One region of the Serratia sp. FDAARGOS_506 genome, then DNA from elsewhere that is predicted to be linked to it. Evidence: predicted binding sites of a transcription regulator. Region 1 holds the regulator's gene; each other region holds the start of a gene.

Evidence for each region. The regulator PhoB, encoded in region 1, activates phosphate uptake and scavenging genes when phosphate is short. The targets are predictions, from matches to a motif close to CTGTCATAAAACTGNCNNAT.
Region 2: the regulator PhoB is predicted to act here: its motif matches at 3,380-3,399, upstream of pstS (phosphate ABC transporter substrate-binding protein PstS).
Region 3: the regulator PhoB is predicted to act here: its motif matches at 6,881-6,900, upstream of opgB (phosphatidylglycerol--membrane-oligosaccharide glycerophosphotransferase).

Annotation. Positions count from the first base shown of each region.
Region 1 is NZ_CP033831.1:2,451,753-2,462,049, forward strand. It holds gene sbcC (exonuclease subunit SbcC) at 1-2,548, opposite strand, end outside; gene sbcD (exonuclease subunit SbcD) at 2,545-3,777, opposite strand; gene phoB (phosphate response regulator transcription factor PhoB) at 3,993-4,682, shown strand; gene phoR (phosphate regulon sensor histidine kinase PhoR) at 4,707-6,023, shown strand; gene EGY12_RS11920 (PstS family phosphate ABC transporter substrate-binding protein) at 6,038-7,000, shown strand; gene brnQ (branched-chain amino acid transport system II carrier protein) at 7,485-8,801, shown strand; gene proY (proline-specific permease ProY) at 8,875-10,281, shown strand.
Region 2 is NZ_CP033831.1:1,499,904-1,510,200, forward strand. It holds gene glmU (bifunctional UDP-N-acetylglucosamine diphosphorylase/glucosamine-1-phosphate N-acetyltransferase GlmU) at 1-1,157, shown strand, start outside; gene glmS (glutamine--fructose-6-phosphate transaminase (isomerizing)) at 1,310-3,139, shown strand; gene pstS (phosphate ABC transporter substrate-binding protein PstS) at 3,475-4,515, shown strand; gene pstC (phosphate ABC transporter permease PstC) at 4,607-5,563, shown strand; gene pstA (phosphate ABC transporter permease PstA) at 5,565-6,455, shown strand; gene pstB (phosphate ABC transporter ATP-binding protein PstB) at 6,510-7,280, shown strand; gene phoU (phosphate signaling complex protein PhoU) at 7,292-8,026, shown strand; gene EGY12_RS07420 (ABC transporter substrate-binding protein) at 8,195-9,034, shown strand; gene EGY12_RS07425 (amino acid ABC transporter permease) at 9,116-9,829, shown strand; gene EGY12_RS07430 (amino acid ABC transporter permease) at 9,831-10,297, shown strand, end outside.
Region 3 is NZ_CP033831.1:4,549,723-4,560,019, reverse strand. It holds gene EGY12_RS22090 (GNAT family N-acetyltransferase) at 1-401, shown strand, start outside; gene EGY12_RS22085 (DMT family transporter) at 419-859, shown strand; tRNA gene EGY12_RS22080 (tRNA-Asn) at 917-992, opposite strand; gene nac (nitrogen assimilation transcriptional regulator NAC) at 1,331-2,254, shown strand; gene EGY12_RS22070 (AMP nucleosidase) at 2,828-4,291, opposite strand; gene opgB (phosphatidylglycerol--membrane-oligosaccharide glycerophosphotransferase) at 4,430-6,733, opposite strand; gene EGY12_RS22060 (transporter substrate-binding domain-containing protein) at 7,020-7,760, shown strand; gene EGY12_RS22055 (ABC transporter substrate-binding protein) at 7,761-8,696, opposite strand; gene EGY12_RS22050 (ABC transporter permease) at 8,732-9,499, opposite strand; gene EGY12_RS22045 (ABC transporter ATP-binding protein) at 9,496-10,236, opposite strand; gene tenA (thiaminase II) at 10,233-10,297, opposite strand, start outside.

The sequences.
Region 1 (10,297 bases):
GGCGGTTCTGCCGATGCTGCTCCAGCGTTTGCGTCGCCTGAGCCAGCAGGGCCGCAGCCTCTACCTGCCGCTGTTGCAGCTGCTCTTTACGCTGCTGCAATTCGCGGCGCAGGGCGTCGTCCAGCAGCGCGGCGGCGAAGGTGGTTTCATCGGCGAATTCGCTGTCGGCCAGCGCCTGCAGCCATTGCTGCTCCGCCTGCTGCAGCCGTTCCTGCATTTGGGTGTGCTGTTGTTGCAACCCGGCCTGCTGGCCGGCCAGGCGCTCGCGCAGTTCCTGCGCCTTTTGCCACTGCTCGGCGGCCTGCAAGCTGGCCTGTTCACAGGCGATTTGTTTGGCGCGCAGCTGTTCGCGCACCTCGGCGACTCGCTGTTCGCCGAACAGCGCCAGCCGCTGCGCGCGCCGCTCGGCGAGGGTCTTCTCGCCTTCCTGCCAGCGTTGAAGCAGGTCTTGCTGCTGTTGCAGGCTGGCGGCATGAGTTTTCTGCAACAGCATAAAGCGCTCTTCGAGCAGCGCCAGCTGTTGCTGCGCCTGCTGCTGCTGCGTTTGCAGAGCGGCGAGCGCGTCTTTTGCCTGTTGTACCGCCTGCGCCGCCTGTTCATGCTGCTGCAGCGCGTGCTGCCCGCGCCGCTCTTCGTCGTCGCAGCCGCTCAGCCAGGCGCTGAGTTGCTCGCCCTCCGCCAGGGTAAAGTCGAACGCCAGCGGCGCGCTGAGCTGCTGCCATTGCTGCTGTTGGGCAGCCAGCTGCTGCTCATCCTGCGCGATAGCCTGCTGCTGGCGTTGCTGCTGCTCTTGCAGGCCTTCACAGCGGGTGCGCAGCTCGGTGCCCTGGGTTTGCAGTTTCTCGGCGAGGGTGCGCATCTCAACCAAGCGCTGTTCCGTCGCCGAAGGCTGCACCGCCTGATATTGCTCCACCGCCGGGTGGTTGGGGGAGCCACACAGCGGGCAGGGGGCACCGCTCTGCAGCAGGGCGCGCTCCGCTTCCAGGCTGACGATGCGTTTTTCCAGCTCGTGGATCCGCTCCACTTCCTGTAGCTGCGCCTTGTGCTGCTTGAATTGCTGACGCGCGCTCTCCAGCTGTTGTTGCAGTCCGGCGAGCTGTGTTTGCCGCTCGGCGTGCTCCGCCTGTTGCCGGGCAAGACGGTCACGGGTCTGCCGGTACAGGGAAGCGAGCGTGAACAGCTGCTGACGCGTTGGGCGCAGATCCGCCAGGGTGCTCAGGCGCTGGCGCAGCGGGGCCAGCGGCGTTTGCGCCTCCAGCGCCTGCTGCTGTTGCTGTTGAACGGTCAGCGCTTCACTCAGCGCATTCAACTGTTGCTGATACTGCCCGGCCTGAGCCGTCAGCTGGCTGCGCTGAGCGGTGAGCTGCTCCAGCGCAGTTTGCTGCTGGGCGCACTGCTGCGCGGCGGCATCGCCGGCCTGTCGCCGTTCGGTCTGCGTCGACTGCAGTTGGGCGATCTGATGGTCGAGCGGGGCGACCTGGTCATCGATCAGCTGTTGCTGCTGCCGCATATGCTCGGCATGAGCTTGCTGCGCCAGACGGGCCTTTTCCACCGCCTGCTGCAGCGGCGCCAGCTGCGCCGAGTGCCGCTCCTGTTGCTGCGTCAGCTGGGCTGCCTGCTGTTGTATCGTCTGCAGCTCGGCGCGGCAGCGATCGCGTTCGCCGCGCAGCGGCCGTAATTTCTCGGCCGGTTCGCTCAGCGCCAGCCGCTGCAGCTGCGGGGCGGCCTCGGCCTGCTCGCGATGGGTGGTTTCCAGCCGCCGTTGCCCCTCGTTTTGCTGTTGCTGGAGGCGTTGCCATTGTTGCAACCAGCTCAGCGCCTGTTGCTGCCGCTGGGTTTGTTCGCCGAGGGCGATTTCCTGCGCGCTCAGCGCCGTCAGCCGTTCAGTCAGGGAGTGGCGCTGTTCATCGTTCAGCAGCTCGATGCCGCTGGCGCGCTGGTGCAACGCATCCAGGTCGGTTTTGGCCTGCTTGTGGGATTCGAACACCTGTTCGGACAGCCGCCCGTAGATTTCGGTGCCGGTCAGCTCTTCCAACAGCTCGGCGCGATCGTTGGCATCGGCGTTGAGAAACGCGGCGAACTGCCCCTGAGACAGCATCATCGATTTGGTGAAGCGGCCGAAGTCCAGCCCGGTAATGGCGGCGGTGATCTCCAGCTTGTCGCGCACTTTGTCCGCCAGGATCTTGCCGTCCTCGCGGCGCGCCAGTTCGACCTTCGGCGCCTGCAGATTGCCGTCCGGCGCGTTTTTGGCGCGGCGCTGGCTCCAGAAGGCGCGATAGCCGACGCCCTTGACCTCGAATTCGACCTCCGCCAGCGATTCGGCGGTGTGACGGGTCATCAGTTCATTCTGGCTCGGCGTGACGTTGAGGCGCGGCGTCTGGTGATACAGCGCCAGGCAAATGGCGTCCAGCAGGGTGGTTTTGCCCGCGCCGGTCGGGCCGGTAATGGCGAACAGGCCGTTGCTGGCGAACGGCTCGGCGGTGAAGTCAATTTTCCACTCGCCCTGCAGCGAGTTGAGGTTTTTTAACCGCAGGCTGAGGATCTTCATGGTTGGGTCTCCTCAGGATTGTGCTGCACCGCATCGACCACCTGACGGAACAGTTGATGCATCCGCCGTTGGCGCGCTTCGGGCATGTCGGCCTCCTGCGCCAGGCGCCGTTCGAACACCTCGTTGACGCTCAGCTCGTTCAGCGTTTCCTTGTCCTGCTGCGCGATCGCCTGGCGGCGTTGCTCTTTGCTGCGCCGCAGCAGCACGACTTCCACCGGCAGCTCATCCGCCATCAGTTGGATGCGGCGCTGAATATCGCTGAGGTAGTCCTGCGTCGCCACTTCGATATCCAGCCACACCGGCAGCTCGCCGGCATAGTCGGCAAATTGCTGCAGCTGTCGTTCGATCTCAGCCAGATCGCCTTTAATCAGCTGCATGGGCTGGAACTGCGGGATCGTTAGCGCTTTTACCTGCTGAAGAGCGCCGTCGGCGAAATCGACCAGGAAGACGCTTTTGGCTTTGCCCAGCTCATCGAAGCTGAGTGGAATCGGTGAGCCGCTATAGCGTATATGTTCCGACTTGGCGACGTTCTGCGCGCGGTGAATGTGACCCAGCGCTATATAGTCGGCGGGAGGGAAAGCCTGTGCCGGGAAGGCGTCAAGGGTGCCGATATAGATGTCGCGCACCGAGTCGGAGGTGGTGACGCCGACGGTGGTCAGGTGGCCGGTGGCGACGATCGGCAGCGGCTGGCCCAGCCGATCGCGGCGCTCGCAGGCCGCCTGATACAGCGCTTGGTAATGTTCGGCGATGGCTTCCTGCAGCGCCTGCTGTTTCTGCGCGCCGGATTCGCCGGCGCGGCTGGTGAGCAGATCGCGTGGCCGCAGAAACGGAATGGCGCACAGCACGGCACCCGGCTGGCCGTCGCGTTGGTTAAGCACCACAATCTGTTGCTCGAGGGCGCCCTGCGCACTCGCGATCACCGTGGTGTTCAGGCAAGAGAGCAGTTCCCGCGATTCGTTCAGCGTCGCTACCGAGTCGTGGTTGCCGCCCAAAACCACCAGTTGGCAGCCGGTGCGCTGCAGTTCCACCACGAAGCGGTTGTACAGCTCGCGGGCGTAGCTGGGCGGCGAGCCGGTATCGAACAGATCCCCGGCGACGATCAGCGCATCCACCTGCTGCTGCTCGATCTGTTCGATCAGCCAGTTCAGAAAAGCCTGGTGCTCGGCGGCGCGGCTTTTGGTGAAAAAGTACTGGCCAAGATGCCAGTCAGAGGTGTGGATCAGGCGCATGACACTCCCGGATGCAAAGGTAATGGCGATGATTATAAAGGCCGCGGCGGCGGCTGTCCCGGCGCAATGGCGACGACTACGGAATGATTTTTCTTTGCGCCGGGAAATAATCGCTATGCTTACTGCCTATAACAGCCGCTTTTTTTCATAAAAGTGTCACAAAACTGACGCATAATGGCGCCCGCAAAGTCGCTAACACATTGGCAGGATTGACGATGGCAAGACGCATACTGGTGGTGGAAGACGAAGCGCCGATCCGTGAGATGGTGTGCTTTGTGTTGGAACAGAATGGTTACCAACCGTTGGAAGCCGAGGATTATGACAGCGCCGTGACGCGCCTGTCTGAGCCGTTCCCTGATTTGGTGTTGCTCGACTGGATGTTGCCCGGCGGTTCCGGCATTCAGTTTATCAAACATATGAAGCGCGAAGCGCTGACCCGCGATATTCCGGTCATGATGCTGACCGCGCGCGGCGAAGAGGAAGACCGCGTGCGCGGCCTGGAAGTGGGGGCGGATGATTACATCACCAAGCCGTTCTCGCCCAAGGAGCTGGTGGCGCGCATCAAGGCGGTCATGCGCCGTATTTCACCGATGGCGGTGGAAGAAGTGATTGAAATGCAAGGGCTGAGCCTGGATCCGTCCTCCCACCGCGTGATGGCTAACGATCAGGCGTTGGATATGGGGCCGACCGAGTTCAAGCTGCTGCACTTCTTTATGACCCACCCGGAGCGGGTTTATAGCCGTGAGCAGTTGCTTAATCACGTCTGGGGCACTAACGTTTATGTGGAAGACCGTACCGTTGACGTGCATATCCGTCGGCTCCGCAAGGCGTTAGAAACCAGTGGGCATGATAAAATGGTTCAAACCGTTCGGGGCACCGGCTACCGGTTCTCAACGCGCTACTGATCGCGCCGCGCTGGAGAATATGCCGTGTTAGAACGTCTGTCGTGGAAGAGGCTGGCTCTGGAGCTGGCTCTTTTTTGTCTGCCCGCCTTACTGCTGGGGCTGATTTTCGGTTATTTGCCCTGGTTCCTGCTGGCCTCCGCGCTGGCGGCGCTGGTGTGGAATTTCTACAACCAGCTCAAGCTCTCCCATTGGCTGTGGATCGACCGCAGCATGACGCCGCCGCCCGGCCGCTGGAGCTGGGAGCCCCTGTTCTATGGCCTGTATCAGATGCAGCAGCGCAATCGCCGCCGCCGGCGCGAGCTGGCGCTGCTGATCAAGCGCTTTCGCAGCGGGGCCGAATCGCTGCCTGACGCGGTGGTGATGACCACCGTCGAAGGCAACATTTTCTGGTGCAACGGGCTGGCGCAGCATCTGCTCGGCTTCCGCTGGCCGGAAGACAACGGCCAGCACATCCTCAACCTGCTGCGTTATCCGGAATTCAGCCATTATCTGCAACAGCAGGAGTTCTCGCGCCCGCTGACGCTGCAGCTGAACAACGAACACTACGTCGAATTCCGCGTGATGCCTTATTCCGAAGGGCAGCTGCTGATGGTGGCGCGTGACGTCACCCAGATGCGCCAGCTGGAGGGCGCGCGGCGCAACTTCTTCGCCAACGTCAGCCATGAACTGCGCACGCCGCTGACGGTGCTGCAAGGCTACCTGGAGATGATGGGCGACGAAGAGCAGGACGGTTCGCTGCGCAGCAAGGCGCTTAGCACCATGCAAGAGCAGACCCGCCGGATGGACGGGCTGGTCAAGCAGCTGCTGACGCTGTCGCGCATCGAGGCGGCGCCCAATGTCGACATGAACGAGCGGGTGGATATCCCGCTGATGCTGCGGGTGTTGCAGCGCGAGGCGCAATCGCTGAGTGGCGGTAATCACGAGATCACCTTCCGGGTGAACGAACAACTCAACGTGTTCGGCAATGAAGACCAGTTGCGCAGCGCGGTGTCTAACCTGGTGTACAACGCGGTCAACCACACGCCGAAGGGCACTCATATCGAAGTGAGCTGGCAGCAGACGGCGCATGGCGCGCAGTTCCAGGTCAGCGATAACGGGCCGGGCATCGCCGCCGAACACCTTCCGCGCCTGACCGAGCGTTTTTACCGCGTCGACAAGGCCCGTTCGCGCCAGACCGGCGGCAGCGGGCTGGGGCTGGCGATCGTTAAACACGCGCTCAGCCATCACGACGCGCGGTTGGAGATCCTTAGCGAGCCGGGGATCGGCACCCGCTTTATCTTTACCTTACCCAACCGGTTGATTGTTCCCGCCGCTTTATCAGAGAATGCGGTGAAAAATTAACGCGAGACACCGGTATGACCCGAATAACCCGAGGGCTGTTGCTTTGCCTGGCGCTGCTGGCCGGACGCGGCGCGCTGGCGCAACCCGACGGCATGTTGGCGGGCAACCTGTCCAGCGTCGGTTCCGACACCCTGGCGAATCTGATGGCGCTGTGGGCGCAGGATTTCAGCCAGCATTACCCCAACGTTAACCTGCAGATCCAGGCCGCCGGCTCCTCTACCGCGCCGACCGCATTGGCGGCGGGCGCCGCGCAGTTGGGCCCGATGAGTCGGCCGATGAAAGCGGCCGAGGTTTCGGCGTTCGAACACCGCTATGGCTATGCGCCGCTGGCGGTGCCGGTGGCGGTGGATGCGCTGGTGGTATTGGTGCATCAGGATAACCCGCTGCGCGGCCTCAATCTGCAGCAGCTCGATCGCATTTTTTCCGCCACCCGGCGCTGCGGTGAAAGCCAGCCGCTGACGCGCTGGGGCGAGCTGGGGCTTAGCGGCGACTGGGCGACGCGTTCGCTGCAGCGCTTCGGCCGCAACTCGGCTTCCGGCACTTACGGCTATTTCAAACTGCGCGCGCTGTGCGGCGGCGACTTTATGCCGCGCGTCAATGAGTTGCCCGGTTCAGCTTCGGTGGTGCAGGCGGTGGCCGGTTCGCTCAACGGCATCGGCTATGCCAGCATCGGCTTTCGCGCCAGCGGCGTGCGGCTGCTGCCGTTGGCGGAATCGGGGGAGGATTATGTGGCACCTACCGCCGACAACGTGCGTAACGATCGCTACCCGCTGTCGCGCTACCTCTATATCTACATCAACAAAGCGCCTAATCAACCGCTCGAACCACTGACTGCCGCGTTCCTCGATCGCGTGCTGTCGACCGCAGGGCAGAGCCTGGTCAATCACGACGGCTATCTGCCGCTGCCGCCGGGCGCCCTGCAAAAGACTCGCCAGGCTCTTGGGTTGCCGCCGCTCGCACCGGCCCTGATGCAATAAACGACAAAAAGCGGCGTAATTTTCGCCTTTTTTAGCGGCGGATCGGAGCTTATGCCACGCGAAAATAGGGCATTTATTGGCGTTTTCGCGCGGTAAAGTGATATATGCTTCACGTTTCGTGAATTCATTGTTCAAAAATGATACAAATCATGTAGTGTATATTTATTGATAGCCAATATGATCGACTGGTGGATAAAGTTTATATGGTCGATAGCTCTGCTTTTCGCCGTGCGTCTTGCCTTGAAGCGCTATAAACGTTTACCTTAGCCTTCGTTGTCGGATTAAACCTCCATTTTTATAACTCCTAAAATTTTGCCCATCTCATGAGCGGCCACTTTCGAATAGGGACATAAACGCCGGATCGATTGCGTTTACGGTGCTTATTTTGGCGCTGCGATGATCGGGCATGCCGGCAACCGGGTGGGGCGTCACGCCACCACGCTATCGGACAATTTTTTCATTTGAACAGGCAACACGACATCGTATGAGTCATCGTTTAACGTCAAAAGATATCCTGGCACTGGGCTTTATGACCTTTGCCTTATTTGTTGGGGCCGGGAACATCATCTTCCCGCCGATGGTCGGCTTGCAGTCCGGTGAACACGTCTGGACCGCGGCGCTGGGCTTCCTGATCACTGCCGTCGGTCTGCCGGTGATTACCGTCATCGCGCTGGCGCGCGTCGGCGGCGGCATCGATGCCCTCAGTTCGCCGATCGGCCGCGGCGCGGGCCTGCTGCTGGCGACCGTCTGCTACCTGGCTGTCGGCCCGCTGTTCGCCACGCCGCGCACCGCCACCGTGTCCTTTGAAGTGGGCATCGCCCCGCTGACCGGCGACGGCGCCATGCCGTTGTTCATCTACAGCCTGGTGTACTTCGCGCTGGTGATCGGCATCTCCCTGTATCCGGGCCGCCTGCTCGACACCGTCGGCCATGTGCTGGCACCGCTGAAGATCGTCGCGCTGGCCGTCTTGGGTATCGCCGCGCTGTTGTGGCCTGCCGGCGCACCGATTCCGGCGACGACGGCCTACCAGAGCGTGCCTTTCTCCTCCGGCTTCGTTAACGGCTATCTGACTATGGATACGCTGGGCGCGCTGGTATTCGGCATCGTTATCGTCAACGCGGCGCGCTCGCGCGGCGTGAAAGACGCCGGTTTGTTGACCCGTTACACCATTCTGGCCGGTTTGATTGCCGGCGTGGGTCTGACGCTGGTTTACCTGAGCCTGTTCAAGCTGGGTTCCGGCAGCGGCGCGTTGGTGCCTGACGCCACCAATGGCGCGGTGATCCTGCATGCTTATGTTCAGAACACCTTCGGTGGCCTGGGCAGCTTCTTCCTGGCGGCGCTGATCTTCATCGCCTGTATGGTGACTGCGGTGGGCTTGACCTGCGCCTGTGCCGAGTTCTTCGCGCAATACCTGCCGTTCTCGTACAAGACGCTGGTATTTATTCTGGGCCTGTTCTCGATGGTGGTGTCCAACCTCGGTCTGAGCCACCTGATCCAGATCTCCATTCCGGTGCTGACCGCGATTTACCCGCCGTGCATCGTGCTGGTGGTGCTGAGCTTCACCCTGCGTTGGTGGCACAGCGCGCCGCGCATCATCGCGCCGGTGATGCTTGTCAGCCTGTTGTTTGGTATCCTTGACGCGGTGAAAGCGTCCAGCTTCCAGCAGCTGCTGCCGGCCTGGACTACTCACCTGCCGCTGGCGGAGCAGGGGTTGGCATGGTTGCCGCCTTCGCTGCTGATGCTGGTGCTGGTCGCGATTTATGATCGGGTGTGCACGCGTTCCCAAGTGACCGCGCACTGATAATCCCCCGGCTTAATCTAGGGCCACGGACATGTCCGTGGCTTTTTTACGTTTAAAACTATGGGTCATCTTCATGCAACAACAGTCACCCACCACTGCCCCCGACAATAAGCTGAAACGCGGCCTCAGCACGCGTCATATCCGCTTTATGGCGCTGGGATCGGCCATCGGCACCGGGTTGTTCTACGGCTCGGCGGACGCCATCAAAATGGCCGGCCCGAGCGTGCTGCTGGCTTACCTGATCGGCGGCATCGTGGCCTTTATCATCATGCGCGCACTGGGGGAGATGTCGGTCAACAACCCGCAGGCCAGCTCGTTTTCCCGCTACGCGCAGGACTACCTCGGCCCGATGGCGGGTTACATCACCGGCTGGACCTACTGCTTTGAAATCCTGATCGTCGCCATCGCTGACGTGACCGCCTTCGGCATCTATATGGGGGTCTGGTTCCCGGAAGTGCCACACTGGATCTGGGTGTTGAGCGTAGTGCTGATCATCGGCGCCATCAACCTGATGAGCGTCAAGGTGTTCGGCGAGCTGGAGTTCTGGTTCTCGTTCTTCAAAGTTGCCACCATCATCATCATGATCGCGGCCGGCATCGGCATCATCATTTGGGGTATCGGCAACGGCGGGCAACCGACCGGCATTCATAACCTGTGGTCGAACGGCGGCTTCTTCAGCAACGGCGTTATCGGCATGATCCTGTCGCTGCAGCTGGTGATGTTCGCTTACGGCGGCATTGAAATCATCGGCATCACCGCCGGCGAAGCCAAAGATCCGAAAAAATCGATTCCGAAGGCCATCAACTCGGTGCCATGGCGCATTCTGGTGTTCTACGTCGGCACGCTGTTCGTCATCATGTCTATCTACCCGTGGAACCAGGTGGGCACCAACGGCAGCCCGTTCGTGCTGACCTTCCAGCATATGGGTATCACCGTGGCGGCGGGCATTCTCAACTTCGTGGTGATCACCGCTTCGCTGTCGGCGATCAACAGCGACGTCTTCGGCGTCGGCCGCATGCTGCACGGTATGGCCGAGCAGGGCCACGCGCCGAAGATGTTCAGCAAGGTGTCGAAACGCGGCATTCCCTGGGTGACGGTGGTGGTGATGATGCTGGCGCTGCTGCTGGCGGTATACCTCAACTACATCATGCCGGAAAGCGTATTCCTGGTGATCGCCTCCCTGGCGACCTTCGCCACCGTATGGGTGTGGATCATGATCCTGTTCTCACAAATCGCCTTCCGCCGCAGCCTGAGTAAAGAGCAGGTGAAGCAGCTGGCGTTCCCGCTGCGCGGTGGGGTGTTCACCTCGGTGGTGGCGATCGTGTTCCTGGTGTTCATCATCGGCCTTATCGGCTACTTCCCGACCACGCGTGTTTCGCTGTACGCCGGCCTGGTCTGGGTGGTATTGCTGCTGGCGGGATACTGGTTCAAGGTCAACCATCAGAAAAAACGCGTGCCGCTGGCGACGCAGCAAGACTAAATGGAAAAACACCGGC
Region 2 (10,297 bases), 950 kb from region 1:
GGGTGCTGCAGGCTGAACAATTGGGTACCGGTCATGCGATGCAGCAGGCCGCGCCGCACTTTGCCGACGATGAAGACGTGCTGATGCTGTACGGCGATGTGCCGTTGATCTCGGTGGATACGCTGCAACGCCTGCTGGCGGCCAAGCCGCAGGGCGGCATCGGTCTGCTGACGGTCAAGCTGGACGATCCGAGCGGTTACGGCCGCATCGTGCGCGAGCAGGGCAACGTGGTGGGCATCGTCGAACACAAGGATGCCAGCGAGAAACAGCGCCAGATTAACGAGATCAATACCGGCATTCTGGTGGCGAACGGGCGCGATCTGAAGCGCTGGCTGGGGATGTTGAATAACGACAACGCACAGGGCGAGTTTTACATCACCGATATCATTGCGTTGGCCCATGCCGACGGCAAGAAAATTGAAACCGTGCACCCGTCGCGTTTGAGCGAAGTGGAAGGCGTGAACAACCGCCTGCAGCTGGCGACCCTGGAGCGCGTCTTCCAGTCGGAACAGTCTGAAAAGCTGCTGTTGGCCGGCGTGATGCTGCTGGATCCGGCACGTTTCGATCTGCGCGGGGAGCTTGTTCACGGCCGCGACATCACTATTGATGCGAATGTGATTATCGAAGGTCACGTCAAGCTGGGCGACCGGGTGAAAATCGGCGCCGGCTGCGTGCTGAAAAACTGCGTGATCGGCGATGACTGCGAGATCAGTCCTTACAGCGTGCTGGAAGACAGCGTGCTGGAGGCCGACTGCACCGTGGGGCCGTTCGCCCGCCTGCGCCCAGGCGCGGAGCTGGCTGCAGGGGCTCACGTCGGCAACTTTGTGGAAATGAAAAAGGCGCGTCTGGGCAAAGGCTCCAAGGCCGGCCACCTCAGCTACCTGGGCGATGCTGAAATCGGCGATGATGTTAATATCGGCGCCGGTACCATCACCTGTAACTATGATGGCGCCAACAAGCACAAGACGCTGATCGGTGATGGCGTGTTCGTGGGTTCCGATACCCAGTTGGTGGCGCCGGTGTCGGTCGGCAAAGGCTCCACCATCGCCGCCGGCACCACGGTGACGCGCGATATCGCCGAGAACGAACTGGTGCTGAGCCGCGTCAAGCAGGTGCACATTCAGGGCTGGCAACGTCCGGTGAAGAAGAAGTCATAGTGTGTTTTGCGTTGGGCTCCGTTCACGAGCCCAATACAAAACATAATAACCCCTACCATCTACAGGCTCGGGGGGCGCACGGTAAAAACCGGCAAAAATCAGGTCAAGGCATCGAAAACGCCCATGAAGGGCGCTCATTAGGAATACAACTGATGTGTGGAATTGTAGGCGCAGTAGCGCAACGTGATATCGCAGAAATTCTGTTGGAAGGTTTACGTCGTCTTGAGTACCGCGGTTATGACTCCGCCGGTCTGGCAGTGGTCGACGCGCAGGGCAACGTCAGCCGCCTGCGTCGCGTAGGCAAGGTGCAAAAGTTGGCCGAAGCGGCGGAGCAGACCGATCTGCACGGCGGTACCGGCATCGCTCACACCCGCTGGGCAACGCACGGTGAGCCGACCGAGGCGAACGCGCACCCGCATGTTTCCGACTACATTACCGTGGTGCATAACGGCATCATCGAAAACCACGAACCGCTGCGCGAACTGTTGATCGAACGCGGTTATCGCTTCAGCTCCGAAACCGACACCGAAGTGATTGCGCACCTGGTGCATTGGGAACAACAGCAGGGCGGTACGCTGCTGGAAGTGGTTCAGCGCGTGATCCCACAGCTGCGCGGCGCCTACGGCACCGTGGTGATGGACAGCCGCGATCCGAGCGTACTGGTCGCGGCGCGCTCCGGCAGCCCGCTGGTTATCGGCCGCGGCGTCGGCGAAAACTTCATCGCTTCCGATCAGCTGGCGCTGTTGCCGGTCACTCGCCGCTTCATCTTCCTGGAAGAAGGCGACGTGGTGGAAGTGACTCGCCGCACCGTCAACATCTTCGACAAGCAGGGTAACGCCATCGAGCGCCCTGAGATCGAATCCCAAGTGCAGTATGACGCCGGCGACAAGGGCGCTTACCGCCACTACATGCAAAAAGAGATTTACGAACAGCCGCTGGCGCTGAAAAACACACTGGAAGGGCGGTTCAGCCATGGCCAAATCAACCTGAGCGAGCTGGGCCCGCGCGCCGATGAGCTGTTGGCCAAGGTGCAGCACGTGCAGATTATTGCCTGTGGTACTTCTTATCACTCCGGTATGGTGGCGCGTTACTGGTTCGAAGCGCTGGCCGGCGTGCCGTGCGACGTCGAGATCGCGTCCGAATTCCGTTACCGCAAATCGGCGGTGCGTCCGGGCAGCCTGATCATCACCCTGTCGCAGTCCGGCGAAACCGCCGACACATTAGCGGCGCTGCGCCTGTCCAAAGAGCTGGGTTATCTCGGTTCGCTGGCCGTTTGTAACGTGGCCGGCTCTTCGCTGGTGCGTGAATCCGATCTGGCGTTGATGACCAAGGCCGGCACGGAAATCGGCGTAGCCTCGACCAAGGCCTTCACTACGCAGCTCACCGTGCTGTTGATGCTGGTGGCGCGCCTGGGCCGCCTGAAAGGCATGGCGCAGAGCGTGGAGCAGGAGATCGTGCACGGCCTGCAGGCGCTGCCGGCGCGTATCGAGCAGATGCTGTCGATGGATAAAGAGATCGAAGCGCTGGCGGAAGGCTTCTCCGACAAGCACCATGCGCTGTTCCTCGGCCGCGGCGATCAGTATCCGATCGCCATGGAAGGGGCGCTGAAGCTGAAAGAGATCTCCTATATTCACGCCGAAGCTTATGCGGCGGGCGAGTTGAAACACGGCCCGCTGGCGCTGATCGACGCCGACATGCCGGTGATTGTGGTGGCGCCGAACAACGAACTGTTGGAAAAGCTGAAGTCCAACATTGAAGAAGTGCGTGCGCGCGGCGGCCAGCTGTACGTGTTCGCCGATCAGGACGCCGGCTTCGTCAGCAGTGAAGGCATGACCATCATTCCTCTGCCGCACGTCGAGGAAATCGTGGCGCCTATCTTCTACACCGTGCCGTTGCAGCTGCTGTCTTACCACGTGGCGCTGATCAAAGGCACCGACGTTGACCAGCCGCGCAACCTGGCGAAGTCCGTCACCGTAGAGTAATCTGCCGCAGGTAAACTGCAAAAGCCGGCCCTAGCGCCGGCTTTTTTCATGAGCGTCGTAAAAGATGACGGCGATGCCGATTCGGCGATAAACATTGTCATATTCAAGCGGATAGGGCGTGACCAAACGGTTTTTTATTGCTTGGCAATTGCGCTGTTTTTTAGCTAATCAATTGATTTATAAATAAACAAATACCCCTCAAACGCGTTGTAATATAACTGTCATATTGCGTACATTTTTCTGTCACCAAACTGTCCTATTTTCCCTCCTGCAGCAATACTTACTCTGATTAAAACGACTCGAAGTCGATTTTAAATATCCCATTAGGAGGGATTATGAAACTGATGCGTACCACCGTCGCCAGTATTGTGGCAGCGACCTTCTCCCTGACCACCGTGTCCGCGTTCGCTGCTGCCAGCCTGACCGGTGCAGGTGCGACATTCCCCGCTCCGGTTTACGCCAAGTGGGCAGATTCTTATCAGAAAGAAACCGGCAACAAAGTTAACTATCAGGGCATCGGCTCCTCTGGCGGCGTGAAGCAAATCGTAGCCAACACCGTTGACTTTGGCGCTTCCGACGCCCCGCTGTCTGACGACAAGCTGGCGGCTGACGGCCTGTTCCAGTTCCCGACCGTGATTGGCGGCGTAGTGCTGGCTGTGAATATCCCGGGCATCAAATCCGGCGAACTGACTCTGGACGGCAAAACCCTGGGCGATATCTACCTGGGCAACGTCAAAAAGTGGAACGATCCGGCTATCACCAAGCTGAACCCAGGCGTGAAACTGCCTGACCAGAACATCGCCGTGGTGCGTCGCGCCGACGGTTCCGGCACCTCGTTCGTGTTCACCAGCTACCTGTCCAAGGCCAACGCGCAGTGGAAAGAGAAGATTGGCGCCGGTTCTACCGTTAACTGGCCGACCGGTCTGGGCGGTAAAGGCAACGACGGCATCGCCGCTTTCGTCCAGCGTCTGCCTGGCTCTATCGGCTACGTAGAATACGCCTACGCCAAGCAGAACAACCTGGCTTACACCAAGCTGGTTTCCGCCGACGGCAAACCGGTCAGCCCGACCGAAGAGAGCTTCAGCAACGCGGCCAAAGGCGTGGATTGGAGCAAGACCTTCGCTCAGGATCTGACTGACCAGAAAGGCGACAACGTGTGGCCAATTACCTCCACCACCTTCATCCTGGTGCACAAAGAGCAGAAAAACCCTGCTCAGGGCGCCGAAGTGCTGAAGTTCTTCGACTGGGCTTACAAAACCGGCGGCAAACAGGCTAACGAGCTGGATTACGCCACCCTGCCGAAAGAAGTGGTTGAGCAGGTGCGCGCGGCCTGGAAAACCAACGTAAAAGACAGTTCAGGTAAAGCGCTGTACTAACAACGCAGGGGCGCGGGTTCGCCGCGCCCCACACAGTTCTTCAGGCTCCGATCCCGGTTGGGGCTGCCAGGGTTCAAACAGAGAGTAATCTATGGCTGAGTACAAGCCGACCATCAAAGCACCGGGCAAAAACGGTGACATCATTTTCAGCGCGCTGGTGAGACTGGCGGCGCTGATTACCCTATTGTTGCTGGGCGGCATTATCGTTTCGCTGATCTTCGCCTCCTGGCCAAGCATGCAGAAATTCGGCTTCGCTTTCCTGTGGACCAAAGAGTGGGACGCGCCGGCGGAGCAGTTCGGCGCACTGGTGCCGATCTACGGCACCGTGGTCACCTCGCTTATCGCGCTGATCATCGCCGTGCCGGTGAGTTTCGGCATCGCGCTGTTCCTGACCGAACTGGCGCCGAACTGGTTGAAGCGGCCGCTGGGCATCGCCATTGAGCTGCTGGCGGCCATCCCGAGCATCGTCTACGGCATGTGGGGCCTGTTCGTGTTCGCCCCGCTGTTCGCCGAATATTTCCAGACGCCGGTGGGCGAAGTGCTGTCGGGCATTCCGATCGTCGGCGAGCTGTTCTCCGGCCCGGCCTTCGGCATCGGCATCCTGGCCGCCGGGGTGATCCTGGCGATCATGATCATTCCTTACATCGCTGCGGTCATGCGCGACGTGTTCGAACAGACGCCGGTGATGATGAAAGAGTCGGCCTACGGCATCGGTTGCACCACCTGGGAAGTCATCTGGCGCATCGTGCTGCCGTTCACCAAAAACGGCGTCATCGGCGGCGTGATGTTGGGGCTGGGCCGCGCGCTGGGGGAAACCATGGCGGTGACCTTTATCATCGGTAACACCTACCAGCTCGACAGCGCTTCGCTGTACATGCCGGGCAACAGCATCACCTCGGCGCTGGCCAACGAATTCGCCGAAGCCGAGTCCGGCGTGCACACCGCCGCGTTGATGGAGCTGGGCCTGATTCTGTTTGTTATCACCTTTATCGTGCTGGCGCTGTCGAAACTGATGATCATGCGTTTGGCCAAGAATGAGGGGCGTTAACATGGCGACGATGGATATGCAAAACGCAGTCGTTCTGGCGGAAAGCCGCCGTAAAATGCAGGCCTGGCGCCGGCAGAAAAACCGCCTCGCGCTGTTCCTGTCGATGGCGACCATGGCGTTCGGGCTGTTCTGGCTGATCTGGATCCTGATCGCCACCGTCACCAAAGGTTTCGACGGCATGTCGCTGGCGCTGTTCACCGAAATGACCCCGCCGCCGAATACCGCGGGCGGCGGCTTGGCCAACGCCATCGCCGGCAGCGGCCTGTTGATCCTGTGGGCGACCATCTTCGGTACGCCGCTGGGCATCATGGCCGGCATCTACCTGGCGGAATACGGCCGTAAATCCTGGCTGGCGGAAGTGATCCGCTTTATCAACGATATCCTGTTGTCCGCACCGTCGATCGTGGTGGGCCTGTTCGTTTACACCATCGTGGTGGCGAAGATGGAACACTTCTCCGGCTGGGCCGGCATCGTGGCGCTGGCGCTGCTGCAGGTGCCGATCGTCATTCGCACCACCGAGAACATGCTGAAGTTGGTACCGGATACGCTGCGCGAGGCGGCGTACGCCCTGGGTACGCCAAAATGGCGCATGATTTCCGCCATCACGCTGAAGGCGTCGGTGTCCGGCATCATCACCGGCGTGCTCCTGGCGATTGCGCGCATCGCGGGGGAAACGGCACCGCTGCTGTTCACCTCGCTGTCGAACCAGTTCTGGAGCACCGACCTGATGCAGCCGATCGCCAACCTGCCGGTGACCATCTTCAAATTCGCCATGAGCCCGTTCGCCGAATGGCAACAGCTGGCCTGGGCCGGGGTGCTGTTGATCACCCTGTGCGTACTGTTACTGAATATCCTGGCGCGCGTGATTTTCGCCAAGAAAAAGCATTCATAAAATTTTGAGCGCCGCTTTGGCGGCGCTGATGAAAAGAGAGAAGTCTTGATGAGTATGGTTACTGACGCTTCCAGCAGCAAAATTCAGGTACGCGATCTGAACTTCTACTACGGCAAATTCCATGCGCTGAAGAACATCACGCTGGATATTGCCAAAAACAAGGTCACCGCGTTTATCGGCCCGTCCGGCTGCGGCAAGTCCACCCTGCTGCGCACCTTCAACAAGATGTATCAGCTGTACCCGGAACAGCGTGCGGAAGGCGGCATCCTGTTGGACGGCCAGAACATCCTGACCGACAACTCGGATATCGCGCTGCTGCGCGCCAAGGTCGGCATGGTGTTCCAGAAGCCGACGCCGTTCCCGATGTCGATTTACGACAACATCGCCTTCGGCGTTCGCCTGTTTGAAAAGCTGTCGCGCGCCGATATGGACGAGCGCGTGCAGTGGGCGCTGACCAAGGCGGCGCTGTGGAACGAAACCAAGGACAAGCTGCACCAGAGCGGCTACAGCCTCTCCGGCGGCCAGCAGCAGCGTCTGTGCATCGCCCGCGGCATCGCCATTCGTCCGGAAGTGCTGTTGCTGGATGAGCCATGCTCGGCGCTGGATCCGATCTCCACTGGCAAGATTGAAGAGCTGATCAGCGAGCTGAAGGCCGATTACACCGTGGTGATCGTGACGCACAACATGCAGCAGGCGGCGCGCTGCTCCGACTCTACCGCATTTATGTATCTGGGCGAGCTGATCGAGTTCAGTGATACTGATAACCTGTTCACTGCGCCGCAGAAAAAGCAGACTGAAGACTACATCACTGGCCGTTATGGTTGATAGGAAGCATCATGGATAACCTGAATTTAAACAAACACATTTCCGGCCAGTTCAACGCAGAGCTTGAGCATATCCGCACCCAGGTGCTGACCATGGGCGGGCTGGTGGAGCAGCAACTGACCGATGCCATTACCGCGATGCACAATCAGGATGGCGAGTTGGCCAAGCGCGTGATCGAAGGCGACGCCAAGGTCAACATGATGGAAGTGGCGATCGACGAAGCTTGCGTACGCATCATCGCCAAGCGTCAGCCGACCGCCAGCGATCTGCGCCTGGTGATGGCGATCATCAAAACCATTTCCGAGCTGGAGCGCATCGGCGACGTGGCGGACAAAATCTGCCGCACCGCGCTGGAAAAGTTTTCGCACCAGCACCAGCCGCTGCTGGTCAGCCTGGAGTCGCTGGGGCGCCACACCGTGCAGATGCTGCACGACGTGCTGGACGCGTTTGCGCGCATGGATCTGGACGAGGCGATCCGTATTTATCGCGAAGATAAAAAGGTCGACCAGGAATACGAAGGCATCGTGCGCCAGCTGATGACCTACATGATGGAAGACTCACGCACTATTCCGAGCGTGCTGACCGCGCTGTTCTGCGCCCGTTCTATCGAGCGCATCGGCGACCGCTGCCAGAACATCTGCGAATTTATCTTCTATTTCGTCAAAGGGCAGGACTTTCGTCATTTGGGCGGCGACGCCTTGGAAAAGCTGCTCTCTCCGGGCGGTAAAGACGAAAAGGCCGACTAACCCTTTCCGGGTAATATCCTTCAAAGGCGCGGTTTCCCGCGCCTTTATTCCATCTTAAGCGCGTAAAGATAAAAAGGTTATAAACATAGCTTTTTATATTATTTCCTGACCTATGTGGCGCTTGCTAGCTTATCCGCCAGCAGGACATCAACCACTTAGGAGCTTTCTATGAAACATCGCGCTTTGGCCTTAACGTTGTTAGCCAGTCTGACCGGCCTCGCCGCCGGCGCCGCGCACGCGGACAAACTTGACGATATCAAGCAAGCCGGCGTGGTGCGTATCGCGGTGTTCGACAGCAACCCGCCGTTCGGCTACATCGATCCGCAGAGCAAAAAGCTGGTGGGCTACGATGTGGACGTCGCCGATGCGATCGGCAAAGCGCTGGGGGTAAAAGTGGAGCTGCGCGCCACCAACCCGGCCAACCGCATTCCGTTGCTGGTGTCGAAGAAGGTTGACCTGATCGCCGCCAACTTCACCATTACCGACGAGCGCGCCAAGGAAGTGAACTTCAGCGTGCCGTACTTCGCCACCGGCCAGAAATTCATCGCTCGCAAAGGCGTGCTGAAAACCCCGGAAGACATCAAGAAGCTGCGCATCGGCGCGGACAAGGGCACGGTGCAGGAAATCACCCTGCGCGAGCGTTTCCCGACGGCGAAAGTGATCTCTTACGATGACACTCCGCTGGCGTTCGTGGCGCTGCGTAACGGCAACGTGCAGGCGATCACTCAGGACGACGCCAAGCTGGTCGGCCTGCTTGGCAACCTGCCGGCGGCGCAGAAGGCGGAGTTTGAAATTTCACCGTTCAGCCTGACCAAAGAGTACCAGGGCGTCGGTATTCCCAAGGGCGAAGATCGCCTGACCGCCGCGGTGAACGAGACGTTGATCAAACTGGAAAAAGACGGTGAAGCGGTTAAGATTTACGATCGCTGGTTCGGGCCGGAAACCAAATCTGCCCAACCGCGCGGCGATTTCAAAATCGCGCCTTTGGATCAGCAACCGAAAGCCTGATTTAATCGCTCGCGGTGAGATCGACACGGAGGGGCGCAGCTTGCTGCGCCCCTGATGCATTCTGCAAGACAAGGATTGAACATGAACCTGGACTGGCTGCTGGCGCCGCAATACCTGAGCTGGCTGTGGCACGGCTTCCTGCTGACGCTGTGGCTTTCCGCCTGCGCGGGCCTGGCGGCCACGCTGCTGGGCTTTGTGCTGGCGGCGATGCGCGACAGCAGCCTGCGGCCGTTGCGCTGGCTGGCGATGGGATACAGCTCGCTGTTTCGCAATACGCCGCTGCTGGTGCAGCTGTTCTTTTGGTATTTCGCCGCCGGGCAGATCCTGCCGTCCGCCGCCATGCAGTGGCTGAACAGCTCACATCAGGTTGGCCCGCTTGAGTGGCCGTCGTTCGAGTTTCTCGCCGGTTTCTTCGGCCTGACGCTCTACTCCACCGCCTTTATCGCCGAAGAGATCCGTTCCGGTATTCGCGGCGTCGCCGGCGGGCAGAAATATGCCGCCCAGGCGCTGGGGCTGACCGGCTGGCAGGCGATGCGCTACGTGGTGCTGCCGCAGGCGCTGAAAATCGCGTTGCCGCCGCTGCTGGGCCAGTACATGAACGTGATCAAGAACTCGTCGCTGACCATGGCGATCGGCGTTGCCGAACTCTCTTACGCCTCGCGTCAGGTTGAAACCGAAACGTTGCGCACCTTCCAGGCGTTCGGCGTGGCGACGGTGCTGTATATCGCCATCATCGCGCTGCTGGAAGGCTGGGGCATGTGGCGCCAACAGCGTAAACCGTTGGGAGGACATTGAGATGGATTTCAGCGTAATTCACGATAACCTGGGCTACCTGCTGTGGGGCACCTGGCCGGACGGGCCGCTGGGCGGCGCGGCGCTGACGTTGGCGATCAGCCTGATGGCCGGCGTGGCTTCGGCGGTGCTCGGCACCTTACTCGGTGTGGCGCTGGCGATGTCGCGCGGCGTTGCCGCCGGATTGCTGGCGGCGGTGCTGGGCTTTTTCCGCGCCATTCCGGTCATCATGCTGATCTTCTGGACCTATTTCCTGCTGCCGATGGTGTTTGGTGTCGAGATCCCGGAAATCACTACCGTGGTGTGCGCGCTGGCGCTGATCGCTTCGGCCTATTTGGCCCATGCGGTGAAGGCCGGCATCGCCGCGATCGGCCCCGGCCAGTGGCAGGCCGGGCTTTCTCTGGGGCTGAACCGTTGGCAAACGCTGCGCATGATCGTGCTGCCGCAGGCGCTGCGCATGATGGTGCCGTC
Region 3 (10,297 bases), 2.1 Mb from region 1:
CGGCGTGGATCGGCGAACGGCAGGCGGCGGGCTACCCGGTGCTGGTAGCGGTGAACGGCGCGGACGAGGCGATCGGCTATGCGTCGTTCGGCGACTGGCGCGCCTGGGACGGCTATCGCCATACCGTAGAACACTCGGTGTATGTCCATCAGGCGCATCGCGGTGAAGGGATTGGCAAAGCGCTGTTGATCGCCTTGATCGCACGGGCGCGGGAGATCGGCAAGCACGTGATGGTGGCCGGTATCGAATCCGGTAATCAGGCCTCCATTCAGCTGCATTTGGCGCTGGGGTTCCGCGAGGTGGGGCGCATGGAGCAAGTGGGCGCCAAATTCGGCCAATGGCTGGATCTGACTTTCCTGCAGCTGACGCTGGACGAGCGGGCGGCGCCGCCGGCGCGCTGATCCCGGGAGACAGGGCGATGAATATGCTATTGCTGCTGGTAGCGGCGGGAATGGGGCTGGTGGTGCAGAATCTGCTGATGGTGCGCATTACCGAAAGCGTCTCGACCATCCTTATCACGCTGGTGATCAACTCCAGCGTCGGTTTGCTGCTGCTGGTGGGGTTGCTGCTGGCCAAAAACGGCCTCGGCGCGGTGGCGGAAGTGACCGGCGCCGCCAGGTGGTGGATGTTGTTGCCGGGGCTGCTGGGATCGCTGTTCGTGTTCGCCGGCATTCTGGGTTACCAAAAACTGGGCGCGGCGACCACCATTTCGATCCTGGTCGCCAGCCAACTGTGCATGGGGCTGCTGGTGGACGTCTACCGCGCCGGCCCGGCGGCGCTGCGCGAGAATCTGCCGGCGCTGTTCGGCGCTCTGCTGCTGGTGGCGGGCGCTTATCTGGTGGCGAAACGCAGCTTTTGAGGGCGGCTGAAATGCAAAAAGCCCGCTCGGGTTTCCCTGAGCGGGCTTCTCTAAATTTGGCTCCTCTGACTGGACTCGAACCAGTGACATACGGATTAACAGTCCGCCGTTCTACCGACTGAACTACAGAGGAATCGTGTGAACGGGGCGAATAATAGCGGGGCGGTTGCGGCTTGTAAAGCGTGAAAACGCCCGATGCGTTCGTTTGCTGCAAGATTGCCCAACCTGCTGCTTTTTCTCGCTTTTGTCGCTTATCCCGCGCGCAGCGCCGGCGGATTGCCCGTTGTTCGGGGCCGTTGCCTGCCGATGGTGCAACGGCTGCCCTGCGCGGTGGCGCGCGCCGCCCGGCGAACGGCCGTTGATCGCCGTGTATCCCGCCTCTGTGGCCGTTTACCGACTCTGGCCCGGATCTTGCTGCGCTTGAATGACCGGATTTCGGCATTCTCAATTTAGCGGCTCGCTGGAGGCACTATGAATTTCAGACGTCTGAAGTACTTCGTGAAAATCGTCGATATCGGCAGCCTGACTCAGGCGGCGGAGGTGTTGCACATCGCCCAGCCGGCGCTCAGCCAGCAGTTGGCAACGTTGGAAGGGGAGCTGAAGCAACAGCTGCTGATCCGCACCAAGCGCGGCGTTCAGCCGACCGAGGCCGGCAACATTCTGTATGCCCACGCGCAGACCATTCTGCGCCAGTGCGAGCAGGCGCAGAGCGCGGTCAACAGCGCCGGGCAGGCGATGAGCGGCCAGGTTTCTCTCGGTCTGGCGTCGGGCAGCACTGCGGCGCAGCTGGCGCTGCCGTTGCTGCAGAGTCTGCGCGATCAGCAGCCGGGTATTCTGCTCAGCCTGCATGAAAACAGCGGCGCGGCGCTGGCCGGCCAGGTGGCCAACCAGACGTTGGACATGGCGATGGTCTACGGCGCTAAAATGCCCGCCGGTCTGCACGCCGTTGCGCTGATGCGGGAAGATCTCTATCTGGTGGCGACGCGCGCGGTGCCGCATCCCGGCAACAGCGTCGAGTTGCTGGACGTGGCGCGGCTTAACCTGTTCATGCCGCGCGAGGGGGATGCGGTGCGCAACCAACTGGAAGAGGCGATGGCGCTACGTAAATTGGCGATTAACGTGGTGGGGGAGATTGAGTCCTCGGGCGCGTTGAGCGCCGCGATCGCCGGCGGTCTAGGGGCGACCGTGCTGCCGGAGTCGGTGGCGCGCGCGATGATCGGCCCAGCGAAGGCCTGGATGGTGCGCATCAATGCGCCGACGATGTCGGTGCCGCTGTCGCTGTGCATGTCGAGCGAGCAGGCGCTCTCCGCTCCGGCGCTGCTGGTGAAAGACATGCTGCTGTCGATCGCCGGCGGCCGCAGCCAGGAGAAACGCGCGCTGGCGCTGGTGCGTTGAGGATAAAAATTACTGGTCAATTAAGCTTGATCGGCAATTTTTATCCCACCTGAGTGCGTTGTGTGCAGCTTTAATCGGCAGTTGGTGATGTGGGTCAGGGCCAACTCCCGAATTTCTGCCATCGGGAAAGTTTGATGTTAACTGCTTAAAAGACAATGAAAATGGCGGGGTGAGCACGATGTTTGGCGCCCTTGAAGACGCCGAGCGCAGGCATAGCGCATTAGGCGAAACCGCCATGGACGGCGGTTTCAGGTGAGACAGGCAGGGACGCCTGTCGCAGCCGGCCTCAATGCGCTATGGCGGAGGGAGGACAAATCTGCCGGGAGCAGATTTGAACGCTGCTTGCAGCGGCCCCGAAGGGGCGAGGCCCAGGGATGGGCTGAGTAACGTTGGCAAAGCCAACCGTCTGATTGGGCAAAGGCGCGGGTTGCAAGGGGCCGCGCTTACGGCCCCTTGTTCGGTCGAGGCACATGAGTTTCATGGCGCAACTTTTATTTATCGACCGAAACTCCACGAACAACTTCATAAGAACGCTAACTGGCAAACATTACGCCGCAGCGGGCCTGATATCCATTACCGGAACGGCGGCTCGTTGAAGGTGCGCAGCTTGCGCGAGTGCAGGCGATCGCCCTCGGCGCGCAGCAGGTCGATGGCGCAGATGCCGATCTGCAGGTGCTCGGAGATCGCCCCTTCATAGAAGCGGTTGGCCTGGCCCGGCAGTTTTATTTCGCCGTGCAGCGGTTTGTCGGAGACGCACAGCAGCGTGCCGTACGGCACCCGGAAGCGGTATCCCTGGGCCGCGATGGTAGCGCTCTCCATGTCGACCGCCACCGCGCGGCTGAGGTTGAAACGCCGCGCCGAAGCGGAATAGCGCAGCTCCCAGTTGCGATCGTCGGTGGTGACCACGGTGCCGGTGCGCAGGCGCTGTTTGACCTCTTCGCCGGGCATGCCGCTGACCATCTTGGTGGCGTCGTACAGGGCGCGCTGCACCTCGGCGATGCTCGGGATCGGGATATCCGGCGGCAGCACCGCATCCAGCACGTGATCGTCGCGCAGATAGGCGTGGGCCAGCACATAATCGCCGATCGACTGGCTTTCGCGCAGGCCGCCGCAGTGGCCGATCATCAGCCAGGCGCTCGGGCGCAGCACCGCCAGGTGATCGCAGATGGTTTTGGCGTTGGACGGGCCGACGCCGATGTTGATCAGCGTGATGCCCTGGCCAGTGCGCGAAATCAGGTGATAGGCCGGCATCTGGTGGTTTTTCCACGCCAGATCGGACACCGCCTGTTCGGGGGCGCTGGTTTCCGGCGTGATGTAGGTGCCGCCGGCGCTGGAGAGCGCGATGTACGGGCTGGCCGGATCGGCGATCTGGGCACAGGCCCAGCGCACGAACTCATCTACATAGCGGGTGTAGTTGGTGAACAGCACGAACGGCTGGAAGTGCTCCACCGGCGTACCGGTGTAGTGCCGCAGCCGCGCCAGCGAGAAATCCGCGCGCAGCGCATCGAAATGCGACAGCGGGAAATGGTTATCGGTGGTGTGGTACAGGCCGTCGGCGGTTTCGTCACCGATCTGCGCCAGCTCGGTGGTGGGGAAATGCTGCGCGATGCCGGCGCTCATCGAGCGATCGAGCGCCAGGCTGGAGCCGTCGATCACGTAAGGGAACGGGATCTCCTGCTGCGAAGGTGCCACTTCGATATGGGCGGCGTAATCGTGCTCCAGCATCGCCAGCTGTTCGGCCAGATAGTGGCGGAACAGCTGTGGACGGGTCACGGTGGTGCTGTAGCTGCCGGGATGGGTGAAGCGGCCGAAGGCGCGGGTTTTGCTCGGGCCGGATTGCTGCCCGTCCCAGCTGACGCGCAGTTCGGGATACACGAACAGCCCGGCGGCGCGCGCCTGCGCATCCGGCAGCGTGCCGTGGCTGATAAAGTCGCTGACCGCCTGACGCAGCGCGTCTACCGCGGCGTCATACAGGGCTTCCAGTTGATCGAGTGCCTGATCGGCGCTGAGGCCGCTGCGAGGTGGGGCATAGCTCATACTTTCTCCTTGGATGTCCCGGCTCTGTGGCGGGGTTGCGGCGTTTTACCGTCACAGGTTAGCCGAAGAAGGGCGTAAAAGCTTGGTCGAAATGACGGGCGCGGCAAAGAAAATACCGTGCCCGTGAGGGCGCGGGGATCAGGAGGCGGGGTCGGCCGCCTCGACCTTCAGCGAGACCAGGCCGATGCCCAGCTTCTTCGGCGTGAAACCGCCGCTGGCGCTCTCTTTCGGCTCGGTGGGGGCCGGCGGGGTTATGCTGATCTTCTGCGCGCCGCGCGGGTTGTCGAAGCGCAGGGTGACGGTGCTGTCCTGTTCGCCGAGCGACACGAAGCGCTCTTCGTCGCCGACGCGCACCGAAATCGGTTCGCCGACGTTATTGCCGTAGGCGCGGGCGCGCAGCACCAGATCGAAGGTGTGCGGCAGCGGATCGACGTAATCGATGTCGACTGCCGGCGCCAGGTTGGCGTCGGACCAGCGGCCCCACTCCTCGACGCCGGAAACGCCGGTGATGGCCTTCACCTGTTCCGGCATGCCGGGCAGCATGAACTCAATGCTGTCCGCCCGGTACTTCATCGCCGCGTCGTCCACCTGCAGGCGGGCGACGGCGTTTTGATAATCGGCGACGCTGTCGGCCGCCGGGGCGGTAAAGCCCACCTTGCCGCGGAAGCGTTCGCCGCTGGCCTGTACGATCTGCGGCGGTGAGGCCAGGGTGCCGGAGGCCACGCAGATGTCGGTGCTCAGCGCCAGCTGCGGCGCCCAGACCCGGCCGATCTCGTAGCATTTATCGACCCAGACGAATTTCTCCCCCGCGCCCAGCCCGGCCAGCTGTTTGCGCAGCGGGGTGGAAAGGTAGACGTTGAACATCGGTTCGATGCGGTTATCGCCCACCCGCAGAATGAACGGCACCTTGTAGGTGACACCGGAGAAGCTGAAGCTGCGCTGGCGCGTATCGACGCTGTAGTCGCTGATGCGGTTCGGCAGGCCCCACTGGTTGATCACCGCCGGTTTCCAGCCGTTGATCTTCTCTTCGATGTTCAGGAACACCGTAGACAGCGACGGCGCCGACAGGCTGCTGCGGCCAAGGCCGATGTAGTTGTCGCCGCCCATCACGTCCAGCACCGTGGCGCCGTTATCCAGCGTGCTGCGCTTCTCGTTGCGCTGTTCCGCCAGCGGCCGGGTGCCGTCGATGATGAAGAACAGATTGCGGCGCTTCTGTTTGGTCAGGATATCGTAGGCGGTGTTGTTCATCGCCAGATGATCGGAGGACACCACGATCACGGTATTGCTGAAATAGGGCGAGCGTTTGATCTTGTCGATCAACGCGGCGATGTGTTGCTGGCTGCAGGCCACCGCGCTCAGCGAGCGGTTTTCTTTATTCTGCCAGGCGTAACTTTTCTTGCTGCAGCCGGCGGAGATAAAGCCGTCCGGGTGATGGGTGTCGACGGTCAGGGTAAACAGCGAGAAGGGTTGGCGCTGCTTGGACAGCTCGACGAACTTGCCGTACACCACGTCCAACACGCTGTCGTCGTACCAGCCCCAGTCGTTTTTGTAGCTCGGATCGGCGACCTGTTCGCGCAGCTCTTTGAAGCCGTAAACGTAGTCGAAGCCGTGGGATTTCAGGAAGGTGTCTTTACCGGCGAACGCCAGCTCGGCGCCCTGATAGAAATAGTTGCTGTAGCCGGCGGCCTTCAGCACGTCGCCCAGGCAGACGTTCTCCGGGTAGAAGGTGGAGACCGCGCTGGAGGCGTTGCCGTCGAAGGGCGCGAACAGCGGAATGCCGCACTGCGAGGCGACCATGCCGGCGATGGTGTAACCGGTGCCCGGCAACTGCTGGGTGTTGCTGAAATCGATACTGTCTGCGCGCAGGGCGTTCAGCTCGTCGGCCAGGCCGGGAAACAGCTCGGTATCGAAGTAGGTGCGCTCCAGGCTCTCGGCATAGATGTACACCAGGTTCGGCCGCTTGCCCTGTACGGTCTTTTTCGGCGCTTTGTAGTAGGTGGTGAAATCGGCGGTATCGCCGACGATCTGGCTCTTGACCAGCAGCGAGATGTCCTGAAACGCCGGGGTGGTGCCGACCGAAAACAGCGCCAGCAGTACGGCGACGACGCTGTAGGCCACGCTGCTGCCTTTGGCCTTGCGGCGCAGCAGGCTGCGGGCCAGCACTGCGAAGATGAGCCCCAAGGCCGCCAGCAGGCCGATAAACGGCAGCACGTATTTGCTGATGCCCGCGCCTTTGAGGCTGCTGGTGACGGTGTAGATCACCGCATCGGTGATGCCGTCGCCGGTGAAGTAGTTGCTGGCGATCAGGATGACGTTCAGCACCAGATAGCTGCCGAGCAGCGTCAGCAAAATGGCGAACCACCAGCGGTTGGCGGCGGCCCGGGTGCGATAAATCAAAATTGACGCCAAAAAGAGAACAAACGAAACGACTGCTAATACCATCCGCCAAACCTTGTCTGATTGAAATAAAACCGTTGCTGCCCTGGTTTGCGCCGCCGAGCGTGCCGCAGCGCGAAAAGTGAAGGGTATAGCCTATTGCCGGCGGCGGAACAACGCGCGATCTCCCGCTACGGCCGACGAGCGGCGGCTATTGTACATTTTTATGACAATAGTGTGACGTTAATCACGCCGACGGCGGCCTCGGCGGCGAAAGCTTGCTGGTCGGAGGTTTCGCTCTACGCTTAATGAGCGCCACGACGGTGCGCCCATCAGCCATTCAGGAGGAAATATGCAGACGATTCCCGCCGCGGTACTCGACGATCTGGCCCCGCAAGGCGTGTTGCGCGCGGCGATCAACTACGGCAATCCGGTGCTGGCGCAGGCCGGGACCGGTGGCAAACCGCAAGGCGCTTCGGTGGAGCTGGCCGCCGCGCTGGCCCAGGAGTTGGGCGTGGCGCTCGAACTGGTCACCTATGACGCGGCGGGCAAGGTGTTCGCCGATCTGGACAGCGGCGCCTGGAACCTGGCGTTTATGGCCATCGAGCCGGTGCGCGCGGCGCAGATCGCCTTCAGTGAGCCGTACGTGATCATCGAGGGGACTTATCTGGTGGCGAACGACGCGCCTTACTTTGAGGTGGCGCAACTCGACAGGCCGGAGGTGCGCATAGCGGTCGGCCAGGGGGCGGCGTACGATCTGTTTTTATCGCGCACGCTGCAGCAGGCGCAGCTGGTGCGGGCGGCAACTTCCGCCGAGGCGATCGCGCTGTTTTTCGAACGCGGGCTGGAGGCAGCGGCCGGCGTGCGCCAGCCACTGCAGGCTGCTGCGGCCGCCCATCCCGGCTACCGGGTGCTGGAGGGACATTTCACCGCCATCCGCCAGGCGATGGCGGTGCCGCGGCAAAAAACGCAGGGCGCCGCCTACGTGAACGATTTTATCGAGCGCTGCAAAGCCAACGGGTTGGTGAAGGCGGCCTTGCAGCGCAGCGGCCAGGGCGAGGTGACGGTGGCGCCGCCGGCCGCCTCGGCGTGATCAGTTCAGCTCCACCGCGTACTGTTCTACCGGGGTGATTTTCTTGATCAGCTTGTTATCGAACAGGAACTGTTCGTAAGCCTGGTAGCGGGCCCGATCCAGCTTCGCCGGATCGCGCGCGAACAGCGGCAGGCTGGCTTGCCACGCCTGCTTGTTCAGCTCGGTATTCAGCTCCGGGTGCGCCTTGGCGAATGCCAGCCAGGTGTCCTGCGGGTGCGCATGCAGGTAGTCGCTGCCTTTCTTCAGCGCGGCGAGGAATTTGCGGATTTTCGGCTCGTTCACCGCATCGCGGTTGGCGACGATGATCAGTTCGTCGTAGGCCGGCACGCCGTAATCTTCGACGTTGAACACCACCGGCGTCTTACCCTGCAGCTTCAGCTCCAGCGCTTCGATGTTGCGGTAGCCGCCGATCACCGCATCGACCTGGCCCGCCAGCAGGGCGCTGGTCAGCTGGAAGTTGACGTTGATGAGCTTGATGTCCTGCGGTTTGAGGTGCTCGTGTTCGACCATGGTGGCCAGCGTCGCTTGTTCGATGCCGCTGACCGAGTAACCCACCGTTTTGCCTTTGAGATCCGCCGGTGAGGTGATGTTTTTATCCAGCGCGATCACCGTATTCAGCGGTGTGTTGATCAGCGTGCCGACCCGCATCAGCGGCAGGCCCTGATCGGCGAAGAAGTGCAGCTGCGGTTGATAGGTGATGGCGAGGTCTGCCTGTTTGGCGGCCACCAGCCGCGGCGGCAGCGCCGGATCGGACGGCGGCACGATCTTGACGTCCAGCCCTTCGGCCTTGAAGGCGCCGATCTGCTCGGCCACCATAATCGGTGCGTGATCGGGGTTGATGTACCAGTCGAGCACCAGCGTCAGCTTTTCGGCCGCGCCGGCCTGGCCGGTGATGGCGGCGCCCAGCAGCAGCCCGCAAACGGTTTGTTTGATCATGGTCGTTCCTTTATCCCTGGTTATGGTTGCAATCATCAGTCGTTTTCCGGCGCCCAGGCGATCAGGCGCCGCAGCAGCGCATCCACCGCAGTCCACAGCAGCACAGTCATCAGCACCAAAATAAACAGCGCGGCGAAGCAGATGTCGGTCTGCATACGCGCGTTGGCGTTAAGCATCACGTAGCCCAGCCCTTCGGCCGAGCCGACCCATTCGCCGATGATGGCGCCGATCGGCGCGACCGCGGCGGCCATGCGCAGGCCGGAACCGAAGGCCGGCAGCGCAGCCATCAGCCGCACGTGCCGCAGCTGCGCCCAGCGCGAAGCGCGCATCGTGCGCGCCAGATCGAGATAGTCGTTGTTGACCCGGCGCAGCCCGTCGAAGAAGGCCGACACTACCGGGAAGAAGATCACCAGTACCGCCATCGCCACCTTGGCGCTCATGCCGAAGCCGAACCACAGCACCAGCAGCGGGGCCAGGGCGAACACCGGTATCGCCTGGCTGGTGAGCACCAGCGGCATCAGCCAGCGCTGCAGGCGCGGCGAGAAGATCATGCACAGCGCAAGCGCGGCGCCGAGCAGTACGCCCAGCGCCAGCCCGCTGACGATTTCCGAAGCGGTGACCAGCGTGTGCCAGGCGAGATAGCTGCGCCCGTCCCATAGCGCCTGCGCCACCGCGCCCGGCGTGGGCAGCAGAAAGGCCGGAATGCCGCTTTGCACCGCCAACCACCACAGCAGCAGCAGGCCGGCAAACACCGTCAGCCCACGCCGCAGGCGGGTAAGCCCACGTTCTTTGGCGATATTCATTGCGCTGCCCTCACCAGCTGTTGGAGCAGTTCGGCCTGGCTTTTCAGCAGGTCGGCGTCATCCGGTGCGCGCGGCGGTTGCCCGCTGATGCGGTGGGTGTCGTCGAGGCCCAGCGGCCAGGGCGACAGCACCAGCAGCCGGTGGCTCAGGCGGCAGGCCTCCATCGGATCGTGGGTGATCAGCAGCACGGTGTTTTGCGCCAGCAGTTCGGCGGCCAGGCTCTGGATCTCGGCGCGGGTAATGGCGTCCAGCGCGGAAAAGGGTTCGTCCATCAGCACGATCGGCTGGCGTTCGTAGAGCGTGCGGGCGATGGCAGCGCGCTGGCGCATCCCGCCGGACAGCGAGGCGGGCAGGCTGCGGCCATGCGCGGCCAGGCCCACGCGCTCCAGCAGGTGTGCCGCCCACGCCCGGTCCGGTGTTTCGCCGCGCAGCCGCGAGCCGAGGGCGACGTTCTCTTCGATGGTCAGCCACGGGTAGAGCAGATCTTTTTGCCCCATATAGGCGATGCGCCCGGCGATCGGCTGGCCGTCGCTGCCGGCTACCGTGCCCGAGGTGGCCCGTTCCAGGCCGGCGATGATCTTCAGCAAACTGGTTTTGCCGGCGCCGCTGGCGCCGAGCAGGGCGACGAAGCTGCCGCCGGCGATGTCGAAGCTCAGCCGATCAAAGACGATTTTCTGACCGAAACGCAGGCTGAGATCCCGCACCTGAATGCCGGGCGGGAGAAGCGGGGAGGTCATGAGGCGTTCAGCCCCATCTGCCAAAAAGCCGATTCCAACTGGGTGGCGGTGGTGAAAATCT